DNA from 3 places in the Moritella sp. 5 genome. Region 3 is predicted to be linked to each of the others. Evidence: predicted binding sites of a transcription regulator. Region 3 holds the regulator's gene; each other region holds the start of a gene.
The links. The regulator sigma-54, encoded in region 3, starts transcription at its own class of promoters, with help from an activator protein. The targets are predictions, from matches to a motif close to GTTGGCACGNNNNTNGNNT.
Positions count from the first base shown of each region.

Region 1: the regulator sigma-54 is predicted to act here: its motif matches at 2,127-2,145, upstream of HWV01_RS05635 (nitrate reductase).
Region 2: the regulator sigma-54 is predicted to act here: its motif matches at 2,764-2,782, upstream of flgB (flagellar basal body rod protein FlgB).

Region 1 is NZ_CP056122.1:1,218,094-1,222,389, reverse strand. It holds gene HWV01_RS05635 (nitrate reductase) at 1-2,085, opposite strand, end outside; gene HWV01_RS05630 (phospho-sugar mutase) at 2,323-4,044, opposite strand; gene HWV01_RS05625 (DJ-1/PfpI family protein) at 4,245-4,296, opposite strand, start outside.
Region 2 is NZ_CP056122.1:1,000,042-1,004,337, reverse strand. It holds gene flgE (flagellar hook protein FlgE) at 1-1,132, opposite strand, end outside; gene HWV01_RS04600 (flagellar hook assembly protein FlgD) at 1,154-1,864, opposite strand; gene flgC (flagellar basal body rod protein FlgC) at 1,881-2,300, opposite strand; gene flgB (flagellar basal body rod protein FlgB) at 2,303-2,698, opposite strand; gene HWV01_RS04585 (protein-glutamate O-methyltransferase CheR) at 3,025-3,849, opposite strand; gene HWV01_RS04580 (chemotaxis protein CheV) at 3,904-4,296, opposite strand, start outside.
Region 3 is NZ_CP056122.1:237,757-242,052, forward strand. It holds gene rapZ (RNase adapter RapZ) at 30-893, opposite strand; gene hpf (ribosome hibernation promoting factor) at 1,036-1,323, opposite strand; gene HWV01_RS01125 (RNA polymerase factor sigma-54) at 1,355-2,872, opposite strand; gene lptB (LPS export ABC transporter ATP-binding protein) at 2,922-3,647, opposite strand; gene lptA (lipopolysaccharide transport periplasmic protein LptA) at 3,663-4,124, opposite strand; gene lptC (LPS export ABC transporter periplasmic protein LptC) at 4,147-4,296, opposite strand, start outside.

The DNA.
Region 1 (4,296 bases), 980 kb from region 3:
GGTATATTTGTTTTCCGGCTGTCCAGATAACGGATCGGTATGTCCTGCCACTAAACTAGAAATGACACCTGCACTGGCATTTTGGCGACTCCAGTGAATAGGTAAAAACAACTCACCCGGGTTTTGACTCACCGTGGCATGTGTACGTACCAGTAACTTACCTTGTAAACTTTCGACCGCGACTAAGCTGCCATCCGCGATCCCACGTTCAGTGAGATCTTGTGGGTTAATCGACAATAACGGTTCAGGCATATGACCGTTAAGTTTTGTTGCTAACCCTGTTCGGCTCATGCTGTGCCATTGGTCACGGTTACGACCCGTATTTAAGATCATGGGGTAATCTTTACAGACTTCACTTGCCGCTGATTTATAATAAAGCGAAATAAAATTAGCTTTACCTGACGGTGTTGAAAACTGGCCATCAGTAAATAATCGTGCTTGTGACTTATCACCATGTATTGGCCACTGCATAGGCTGGTGCTCTTGATAATCTTGTTCTGCTAATACCGCGATATCTAAACCTCGCGATAAAGTGTCTTGTTTAAATCCGGTCATCTGCGCATATTCAGAAAATACGTCTGCTTCGCTGTCAAAACTAAATGCTTTACCAAACCCCATGCGTTTGGCTACCTCTGCTAATAACCACCAATCGGCTTTTGCTTCACCCACACTCGGTAAGAAACCACGTTGACGCGATATACAGCGCTCTGAGTTAGTCACGGTACCGGTTTTTTCACCCCACCCCTGCGCAGGTAACAATACATCGGCACAGGCGATGGTATCTGATTTAGCAATACAATCAGAGACAACCACCAGCGGGCAATTTAATAACGCCTGCTGAATTTTGTCAGAATCTGGTAAGCTTACAACAGGATTGGTACCCATAATCCAAATTGCTTTAATCTTGCCTTCGTGCACTTGGTCAAACATATCAATGGCTTTGGCACCAGTATTTGTCGCCAATTTATCGGTATGCCAGAATTCACTCACCAGTGCATGACTTTCAGGGGTAAAATCCATGTGCGCGGCTAGCATACTGGCAAGGCCACCCACTTCACGGCCCCCCATGGCATTAGGCTGACCGGTCACAGAAAATGGACTAGCGCCCGGTTTACCAACGCGGCCTGTCGCTAAGTGACAGTTAATAATTGCATTTACTTTGTTCGTACCACTGGTCGACTGATTCACACCTTGACTAAATAGCGTCAAGGTTTTATCAATATCAGTAAAGCGACGGAAGAAAGCCATCATGGTATCGAGTTCAAGATTACAGAATTCAGCCAGTTCAGCCCAACTTGGTGTTGATTGATAAGCAGACGCGAGTGCTTCTTCAAAACCTTCGGTATGTTGAGCGATATAATTGAGGTCACATGCATTTTCTTGATCAAGAAATTCTAACAAACCATTGTAAAGTGCGACATCCGTACCCGGTCGAATGGCTAAATGCAAACTCGCTATATCACAGGTGTCCGTGCGACGCGGGTCGATGACAGTTATTTTCAAATTCGGATTTGCCATTTTAGCCTGTTTAATACGGCGGAATAAAATGGGATGACACCAAGCGAGATTCGAGCCCACTAAACAAATATGTTCAGCTTCTTCAATATCGGCATAACAGGCAGGTACTGCATCTTCACCAAAAGCTCGTTTATGAGCGACAACAGCAGAAGACATGCACAGACGTGAATTAGAATCAATATTACTGCTGCCGATGAAACCTTTCATCAATTTGTTGGCAATATAGTAATCTTCGGTAAGTAACTGACCCGATACATAAAAGGCTACAGCATCAGGGCCGTGCTCGGCAATCACTTTGTTAAACGATGATGCAACATAGCTTAATGTGGTTTCCATACTCTGCGCTTGGCCACGAATATAACATTCGGTAAGACGTCCTTCTGGGACTAGGGTATCGGCTAGCGTTAATCCTTTAGAGCAAAGATTACCTAAATTGGTTGGGTGTGATTCATCACCACGAATAGTAACGGAATTATCTTGATTTACTTGCGCTTCGACACCACAACCGGTACCGCAATAAGGACATGTCGTTTTAACCCACTTGGGTATTTGTTTTAGCTTCTGCATATGTTCATCCTTGTTTACGCATATTCATTTATATATAGATAAAGCAAAAATTCAGCCAAGTCTATAGTTTTGGGGGAAGTAGGCGTAGATCACAAGGAAAATGTATTTAAAATACGTGAAAATAAGGGTTACAGTAAATTTTAGTACTTTGAAATAAGGTTTTAAAGGACGATAGTAGTGCTTGAAATAGCTAAGCGCACCAAATTAGTGCGCTAAATCATAATAATAAAAGTCGACTTACTGAGGCAATGATGCCTGATGAACCAAAATAAAGGCATCCATCTCGGCCTGAGCTCGAGCCTGAACACTATCTAAACTATCTTCAGCGGTCATGGTTTCGACCACTTCATAATAACATTTGATTTTAGGTTCAGTGCCTGACGGCCTAACAATAACGCGCGAGCCACCTGCTAACTTGAAGATAAGCACATCACTAGCAGGTAAATCAATTAACTCTGTAGAGCCATCTTTAAAGATTCGTAGACCGCTGCTAATATCATCCGTACTCAAAACCTGCTTATTAGCAATCTCTGTCGGTAGATTTTTACGCAGACAATCCCCAATGTTCGGCGTCGTCGGTTGAAGGGCTATACTCACCTGAGTGTTTAAGTGAAACCCATGCTCACGATAAATCTCTTCTAACCGATCCCAAACAGTCTGTCCTTGGCTAGCCAATTCTGCCGTTAACTGGGCAAATGCCACGAGTGCAGATAAACCATCTTTATCCCATACCATAGAGCCAACCATATAGCCTAAGGCTTCTTCATAGGCAAACAGACACTGGTTATCATCACTTTGCTCCGCCATAGCCACATTCGTTAACCACTTAAAACCAGTCAGAGTTGTCAAACAAGTCGCACCTAAGCTCGCTGCTACTTTCGATAATAAACTAGAGGAAACAATCGTTGTGCAAGTTAAACGATTATGTTCACTTGCATGATTCATGAGGTAATGACCCAATAATACGCCGACCTGATCGCCAGTGAGCATCTGGTACTTGCCTGTCTCTGTACGCACTGCCACAGCAAACCTATCCGCATCAGGATCGTTAGCACAAGCCAGCGTTGCATCATACTTCTGCGCCTCGGCAATAACGAGGTCCATTGCTCCTTTCTCTTCAGGATTAGGAAAATTTACTGTCGGAAAATCGCCATCAGGTTCTCGCTGCAACGCCACCGAATAAACCTGAGATATACCAGCATCGTTAAGCACTGTTTCGGCCATTTCGGCGCCAACACCATGCATGGCGGTATAGGATAGGCTCACTAACTCTGGCCGGGTATGATTCTGCAGCACAGCCGCATCCTTTATCCCTTGGCGGTAGCTTTGATAGTAATCATCCTCCAGCATAATGAGTCGACCTTCAGCACACGCGGCTTCAAGTGTCAGTAAACGAATACTTTCTGTTGCTGCCTTATCTATACATGCTGCGATTCCTGAATCATGAGGCGGAATGATCTGTGTACCGTTCCCCCAATATACCTTATACCCATTATACTGAGGCGGATTATGGCTAGCAGTTACGACAATACCCGCAGCGGCATTAAGGTGAGTTACCCCAAATGCAACTAACGGTGTCGGCGCTACCTTACTGGTCAAATAAACTTTAATTCCCATTGCAGCGAGTACACCTGCAGCATCGTGGGCAAACTGCTTTGAATCATGGCGGCCATCGTATCCAATGACAACACCTCGAATCTCAATATCTTTTACCTGTTGTTTAAGGTATGCACCTAAACCCGCAGAAGTTTGTTGCACTACTAAGCGATTCATTCTCATAGGACCAGCGGCAACAATACCACGCAGCCCAGCAGTACCAAATGCGAGTCTACCCGAAAATCGTTGCTGTAACTCAGCTTCATTATTGATATCAAGAAGCGCCTGTAATTCCTGTCGAGTACGGGGATCGGGATCGTTTTTAATCCAATGATTAACTTTAAACTTTAAATTTGTATCCATAATTCACTTCACCTGATATCAATAGTACTGCCCAGCCAAAAAACCGACCAGCAAATGAAAATAATTATCATTACACTAATCCTCGCATCCATAGAGAACAAGGAAATTTTCACTTTAGAAGAAAAGGTAGATAAAAAAATATGATATTAATCATCATAGGTGGATTACTGCTCAAACAAAACAGACAAGATTAAATAATTTCAGATCATAACGGCATAAGGGTCATTATTCGCATCGTCATTCCACTGATAC
Region 2 (4,296 bases), 760 kb from region 3:
CAGCAATCGCAGCGCCCGAAAGTTGTGATGCACGCCAGCCCGTATCACCCGTCTGACTCAAGCCTTGTTCATTGGCAAACTTAGCCATCGCAATCATACCCAACTTGTCATTACGACCATTACTGTAGCTCGCCGCAACCATACCATCCGGGCCAATATCAATCCCCGTTAATCGACCCACAGTAGCCCCATCTTGCTCAAGCTTAGAAACTTCAAATGCAGACGCAAACTGAGTCGGGTTATTGATATTAAGTTTAATCGTCTGAGTGGTATCCGCACCGTTAGTTAAAATAGCGCCTAGTGGCAAGGTCTCTGCGATCGCAGGGAGTTGCTGTTGCAATAGTCCTGATGAATCAAATGTCATTCGCATCGCGGTCGGTTTTACTGGAGTTCCCGGAGCCGATGCAACAGCCTGACCACCAACAATATTAAGAGGTTGATCATCCACATAGTTAAACTCTAACCAAGAGTTTGCTGGTGCACCCGCAGAGCCATCTTTTACGTAATAAGTTGATAAGGTATGTGACTCACCTAACGAATCATAAATAGAAACAGACGTCGCAGAAGTATAGGTGCCACTGTCTGCGGGATCAAATTTCAATGGGTCTAATCCTGGTGATGTAGCCGGTAAATTCATCGTCATATCAACATTGCGCGTTGACTCTGGCACACCTGCTGTATCGGGGATTTGTAGCGGTTTGGTTGACGCCATACTCACCGCTTTTGGTGATCCATCGTCATTAACATCATAAACTTGCAGATAATTACCCGCTGAATTAGTCACAAAACTATTTGCATCAAGCTTAAAGGCACCTGCACGCGTATAATTACGGTCCATAGACTCAAGTCCATCAGACATAACGAAGAAACCATTACCGTTAATCGCCAAATCAAGTGAGTTATCGGTAAAGTTCAAACTACCTTGTTGGAACTGTTGTGCAACATGAGCCGTTGCCACACCGTTACCAACAGAGGTTTTTGCATTTGAGAAAATCGATGTTGCATAAACATCACCAAACTCGGCGCGAGACTCTTTAAAACCCGTGGTGTTAACGTTAGCAATATTATTTGCCGTTGTATTAAGGTCTTTCTGAGCAGCGTTAATCCCACTCAAGGCGATGTTAAATGACATAAGATGTCCTTATTCAATAAATTAGTAAGTTTTAGCTGCAACTTCTGTTGCTTCGCTCAGAGGAAGACTACCCATACCTTTCAAGTTCAGCATAATACCGTTACCTGTATTACCAATATTCACACTTTCGACATGCTGAAAACTTGATATTTTAAGGTCTTGTGCATTGCCGTCTATCGATGCAGATGCTTTTAAGCGGTAACTTCCTTCCGCCACTTTCTTGCCGTTCATGTCTGTACCATCCCAATTAAAGGCAATAGCACCACTTTTTTGTTCACCCATATCGAGCACTTTAACAACTTCACCAACTTGATTGGCAATTTGTAAACGCAAATTTGGTGCGCTCTGTGGTAATTCAATACGACCAGATACATCCTCACCTTCAGACAAAAATGCTGACGATGCTGGGGCCAATACTTTAGTACCGACCAGACTCGATGCCTGCAGCGCTTGGTTTGAGCTCATGATCGTATTTAGCTGCTCAAACTTGCTATCCATATTAGAAATACCATCAGCAGTAGTAAATGACGCCATTTGCGCCACCATGTCTGAGTTTTCTACCGGTTTGAACGGATCTTGATAAGCTAATTCTTGTGTAAGTAACGAGAAAAAGTCTTCTTGACCTAGCTCTTTGCGGGTAGTTTCTGCCGCTTGCTCTGCCGCATCTTTTTTTTCTGCTTTAAACTGACTGCTGAAGTCAGCTATATTATTACTGTTATTAATTGTCGTCACAGCCAAATACCCTCTATTAACCTTGACCTAACGTTAATGTCTTATTCAACATTTGTTTAGCAGAATCAGCTATTTGCACGTTAGTTTGGTATGAACGAGATGCACTAATCATGTTTGCCATCTCTTCCATTACGTTTACATTCGGACGATATACATAGCCATTTTCGTCAGCTAATGGATGATTTGGATTAAATTCATTAACTAATGGCGCATCACTTTCTACAATCCCTGCAACATTCACGCCAACTGCTTCATTTTGCGCAGCATTAGCTTGATCAAATTGAGCTTGGAAAATAGGATAACGCGCTTTATAGGTCTCACCGGCGCTACTACTCACACTATTCGCGTTAGCAAGATTACTCGCGGTTGTATTTAAACGAACCGATTGTGCACTCATTGCCGAACCGGCAACGTCAAAGACTCGAAATAAGCTCATAATTATTGTCCTTTAATTGCCTTGCGCATAGTTTGAATTTTACTGCTTAAAAATGACAGTGATGCCTGATATTCCATGCTATTTTGCATAAAACTCGCACGCTCAGTTTGTACATCAACTGTATTACCGTCACCAGTATCGGGTTGATTCGGAATTCTATATTGAACATCAGACGCCATACCTCTGCCGCCTGATATATGACGCTCACTAGTTTTTGATAAATTAAAACTACTGCCTTGGGTCGCACTAGCAAGTGCATCCTTAAAGCTTAAGTCTTTCGCTTTAAACCCTGGCGTGTCTGCATTAGCAATATTACTGGCTAATACCTCTGCACGACGCTCTCTTACGCCAACAGAATATTGGTGTATACCCAATGCATTATCAAAATTAATAGCCATGAACGCCTCCTATCACATTTATATCGTAATCAATCGCAGGATAATTACGATGATACAAATGATGAAAGCAACATATGTGCCAAAATAGGTAATTATAGAACTGCTTTATTTACTCTATAAATTAAAAATAAATAATAACTTTAAAATCAGCACCTTAATCTTATCTAAAGGTGGTTTTTATTAACATTGTAATTTAAAGGCATGAGAGGAAATACAGGAGGCTATCTAAAGATAAACTGTTAAATCAATTTTTTGACGGTTTATGGCGATCAATTATAGCCAATAAACGAACATCCATGTTCAAACAGTAACCGTCATAAAATAAGCTATTTTAATCTATATACGATCCCTGGATTACAACGGACCATTTCAAACTTATCCGTTAACCCAGTCAAGGATTCTGATGCGCCTAAGAATAGGTACCCACCCGGCTTTAATGATCCTGCAAATTGATTAAGGATCTGACTTTTAATCTTTGGGGAAAAGTAAATCAGTACATTACGACAAAAAATAATATCGAACTTACCGAGCAAAGCATAGCTTTCCAATAAATTTATTTCACGAAATGTCGTTAACTGCTGCACGTCACGATTCACCTGCATTTTATCATCAGGTAGTGTCGTAAAAAACTGACGCTTACGTTCAGGAGACAAACCACGACCAAGCGCTAAGCGGTCATATACCCCCTCCTTACAGTGCTGAATCATTGTCGGTGATATATCCGTACCAATAATTTGCACATTAGGTTTAACTAAACGTTTGAGCTTTTCTTGTGTTTCAATCGCTGACATGGCAATCGAAAATGGTTCTTGTCCAGATGAAGAGGCGGCAGACCAGATCTTAATTGGCTGACCTTTATTAATAAATTCAGGTAAGATCTGAGCCTGTAAATACTCAAACGGGTAAACATCACGAAACCACAACGTTTCATTAGTGGTCATCGCATCAATAACATCATTACGTAAATCACGCGCTAACATAGTCATCGATTTTTGTACTAGCTCAGTTAAACTGGTCATTTTATGCTTTGCCAATAGTGGCAATAAGCGACTTTTAACTAAATATTGTTTATTTTGCCCTAATACAATACCGCACTGAATTTCAAGAAATTCACTAAAACGGGTATAAACTTCATTTGACAATGTTTGCACTATTTTTTACTCAACTTTCTATATGAAAATACATTTATTCAATACAACTATTCCCTAGCTAGGGTCTGCTGCTTTTAATGCTTTTAAAACCGCACCCGCAAGTTCATCTGGATTAAATTTTGCGATAAAATCGTTTGCGCCAACTTTAGTTACCATCGCCTGATTAAACACACCACTTAACGACGTATGTAAAATAATATATAAACCATTCAATGACTGATCATTTCTCACTTCTGCAGTAAGTGTATAACCATCCATTTCTGGCATCTCAATATCTGAGATCATCAACGCGATTTGGTCGGTAATTGGGCCATTGGCAGCCATTTCACGAAGTTTATTTAACCCGTCTCGACCATCTTTAGCTAATACAATCTTAAAGCCAAGGTCAGAGACTGCCTTCTTAATCTGATTACGTGCAACACTTGAATCATCTACAACAAGAATCAC
Region 3 (4,296 bases):
AGATCGTTAACGCCATTGCAAATGAGTACCTAGATAATTTTATGTTTATTTTTTTCTAAGGTTTGATGGCGAGTTTGCACTACACGACTTTGTAGTTTAAAGCTCTTTGCTAATTGTTCAGCAATGAATACCGAGCGATGTTGGCCGCCTGTACAACCGATAGCAACGGTGACATAACTGCGGTTATTTTTTTCTAACATTGGCAACCAAGTCGTGAGTAAGTTTTCAATCTGTTGTGAAAAGCTCATGACATCAGGCTGTTGGCTCAGGTATTTAATGACGGGTTCATCAAGACCTGTGTAAGGTTTTAATTCTGGGATCCAATGGGGATTTGGTAGAAAACGGACATCAAATACATAATCGGCATCCATAGGTAGACCATGTTTAAAACCAAATGATTGAAATACTAAGACAAGTTGGTTGTTTTTTTTTCCTAAAATACGTTCTTTAATCTGTTCACTGAGTTCATGAATATTGAGTTCAGTAGTATCGATTTTTAAATCAGCAAGTAACGCTAAAGGGCTTAATCGTTTTTTTTCTATTTCAATCGCTTGTGATAGAGATAGCTCATCTTTTGTTAATGGATGAAGGCGTCTGGTTTCACTATAACGCTTGATAAGGACTGACTGGTTAGTATCAAGAAATAAACTAGTCAGATCGGTGCTCGTTCTTAACTCTGTAATTATGTCGTTTAATTCTTTTTTTTCTGTCGGTAAGTTACGGACATCAATACTCACTGCCACTTTTTCGGTTTGGTCATTTAAGGCTTTTAGCAGTTGTGGTAGTAATTTTACTGGTAGGTTATCTACGCAATAGTAGCCTAGATCTTCAAGCACGCGTAATGCAATTGATTTACCAGATCCTGACTGGCCGCTGACTATTATTAATTTCATCTTTTATCCTCACAGCGATATAAAATAATGGGTTCATTATCCCGCAATTGATTTGGATATGATATGTTTTAATTATGTCAGAAGCATTAATACCTAAAGGAAAAAGTGGTTTTCCTTTAGGTTATCTGTGGCGAGATTAAAATTAATGACGAATCAACTTCTCTTTATGCTTAATCACTTGGCGATCGAGCTTATCCAGTAAGCCATCAATTGCGGCATACATGTCATTGTGTTCATGCACGGCAAAGATCTCCCCCCCATTTAAATGTATTTTTGCTTCTGCAATTTGAAGTAATTTTTCGACATTTAAAATCACATGGATATTGTTTATATGATCAAAATGCCGTTCTAATTTGGAAAACTTGCTATCAACATAATCTTTCAGTGAGTCTGTAATGTTTACATGTCTACCGGTTAAATTAATTTGCATATATGTCTCCCCTATGAAGGTTGGATTAGCCTTATAATAGGCTTTTACGCTGATTAGACGGTGGTATACTTAGTGCCTCCCGATATTTTGCAATCGTACGTCTAGCCACTTTGATACCTTGATCAGCAAGTAAATCAGCAATCTTGCTGTCACTTAATGGTTTAATGACATTTTCTGCCGCGACCAATTTTTTTATTAATGCTCGAATAGCAGTTGATGAACATTCTCCGCCATTGTCAGTACTTACATGGCTTGAAAAGAAAAACTTAAGTTCAAAAATACCACGTGGTGTATGCATAAACTTCTGCGTTGTTACCCGTGAAATGGTTGACTCGTGCATTTCCACTTCTTCGGCAACATCATTTAAAACCATAGGTTTCATGGCTTCATCGCCATATTCAAAAAAATCAATTTGTCGTTGAACAATACTTTTCGTTACTTTTAGTAAGGTTTCATTACGGCTATCTAAGCTTTTAATAAACCATTTAGCTTCTTGTACATGCGTTCGAATAAACTGCCCATCGCTGCTATTACGATTGCTTGTCGACAAGTTTGAATATTCATTGTTCACTTTTAATCTTGGCACAATGTCAGGATTTAACTCGACTACCCACTGATTATTTTTTTTCTTTACTAAAACATCGGGAATTACATAAAGCCCTTCAGTCTGATCAATAACATTGCCAGGTCTGGGTTCTAGACTCTGAATTAATTGCATGATCTCTTTAAGCTGTGGTTCTTTTAATTTTGTCTTACGGCTTAATTGACGGTAGTCGCGATTGCCTAATAAATCCATGTGAGACTGAATTATTTGCTGACATTCTGTTAACCAAGGTGTGTTTTTAGGTAAATGCTGAAGTTGGATCAATAAACATTCTTGTAATGAACGCGCTGCAACGCCGATGGGATCGAAATGTTGAATACGCTTTAATACTGCTTCTATTTCGTCTAATTCAACTTGCTCTTCACTATTTTCGTTACTGCTGTCGCTAAGTTCTTGGTGACCGTTATTGACGCTAGACAGGATATCTTCACAAGTCTGATTAAGGTAACCATGATCATCAATGCCATCAATAATCGCAACTGCAATAGCACGATCGGTGTCAGAAAATGGGGTTAATTCCATTTGCCACATGAGATGCTCGTATAAGCCTTCGCTGGTCTCACCTTGATAGACTTGGTCTAAACCATCAATACTGCTGCCCGCACTGCTGTGAGTCTGTATTTGAGGGGTGTAGACATCATCCCAATTACTGTCATTAGGTAATTCATCTGGCATGGCTTCACTGGCTAGCGCATCACTAACTTCTATTTGGCTGGCATCGGTAACGGTGTCGTTATTATCTGAATTATGTCCATCACTACTTTCTGCATCGTTTGGTTGAGCTGTGTTGGGATCTTCTTGTTCCAGTAGCGGATTACTGTCTAATGCTTCTTGAATCTCTTGCTGTAACTCCAAGGTCGATAATTGTAATAATCGAATCGCTTGTTGTAACTGTGGCGTCATTGCCAGAGATTGACTCATACGAAGTTGTAATGATGGCTTCATCTAACGACTACTCTCTCTTCCTTAAATGCGGTAACGTATCAATATCAAACTATAGTCGGAATTGATCACCTAGGTATACTTCTTTTACTTTTTCGTTGGATAAAATCTCTTCAGAAGTACCAGATGCGATCAAGTGTCCATGGCTCACAATATAAGAGTGTTCACATACATCGAGTGTTTCACGTACGTTATGGTCGGTAATTAATACCCCTAAACCACGATCGCGCAGATGCTGAATAATTTTTTTAATATCACCTACCGAGATTGGATCAACGCCAGCAAAAGGTTCATCTAATAAAATAAACTTTGGATCTGCCGCGAGCGCGCGAGCAATCTCAACACGGCGGCGCTCACCACCCGATAAGCTCATACCTAAACTATCGCGAATATGGGTGATATGGAACTCTTCTAATAATTCTTCTAACTTTTCTTCACGTTCGAAACGGGTGAGTTCAGTTCGTAACTCTAAGATTGCCATGATATTTTTCGTTACCGATAAACGACGAAAAATAGACGCTTCTTGGGGTAAGTAACCAATACCTTGTTGTGCACGAATGTGCATTGGCTCATGTGTTAATTCTTGGTCATCAATGAAGATTTGTCCATGATCTCGTTTAACCAAGCCAACTACCATATAAAAGGTGGTGGTTTTACCTGCGCCATTAGGCCCGAGTAAACCAACAATTTGGCCTGACTCAACTTCGAGACTCACATCTGACACAACTTTTCGTTTGTTATAACTTTTTGCTAAGTGTGATACTTTTAAACGTGCCATATGAATTCATCTACTCTAATTAGTTTTGTTGTCTTCAGGAGTGAAAATAGTGATCACGCGATCGGATTCATGATTGCCGCTTTCGGCTATCATTTCTTGTTTGTCAATTTGGTAGATAATTTTTTCACTTTTAACTTCGCTATCAGCTTGGCGTAAATGTGCATTTTTTGACAAGGTTAAGCGTTTTTTGCCAAGCTCATAACGGATCTCTTCTGACTCGGTATTAATCTTTTTACCGTCATCAAGCTCTTGATAAAACGTGGCTGGACTACCTGTGGCAATCATGATTTCAGTGCCTTTTTCGCCAGTGCTTAAGACCGTGAGTTTATCGGCATGAATTAATATCGTGCCTTGGGTAACCACTACACTATCATAAAAGATTACTCGGTTCTCTTTAATGAAAACTTCTTGACGCTTGGAAGTTACGGTAACATCTTCTTGAAAATCAGACTCTAGCGCGAGTGCTGAATTACTCATGAATAATGTTAATAGTAAAACTTTATATTTTTTCATCATTAGTATAAATCGCTTCAACTTGCTTAAGGATAGTCATGTATTCTTGCTTTAAATCACCTTCAAGTCCGACACCTGTTTGATGAAATAAGTCCCCTGAAATGGTAATTAACTGATCGCTATGCACCAAATTTTC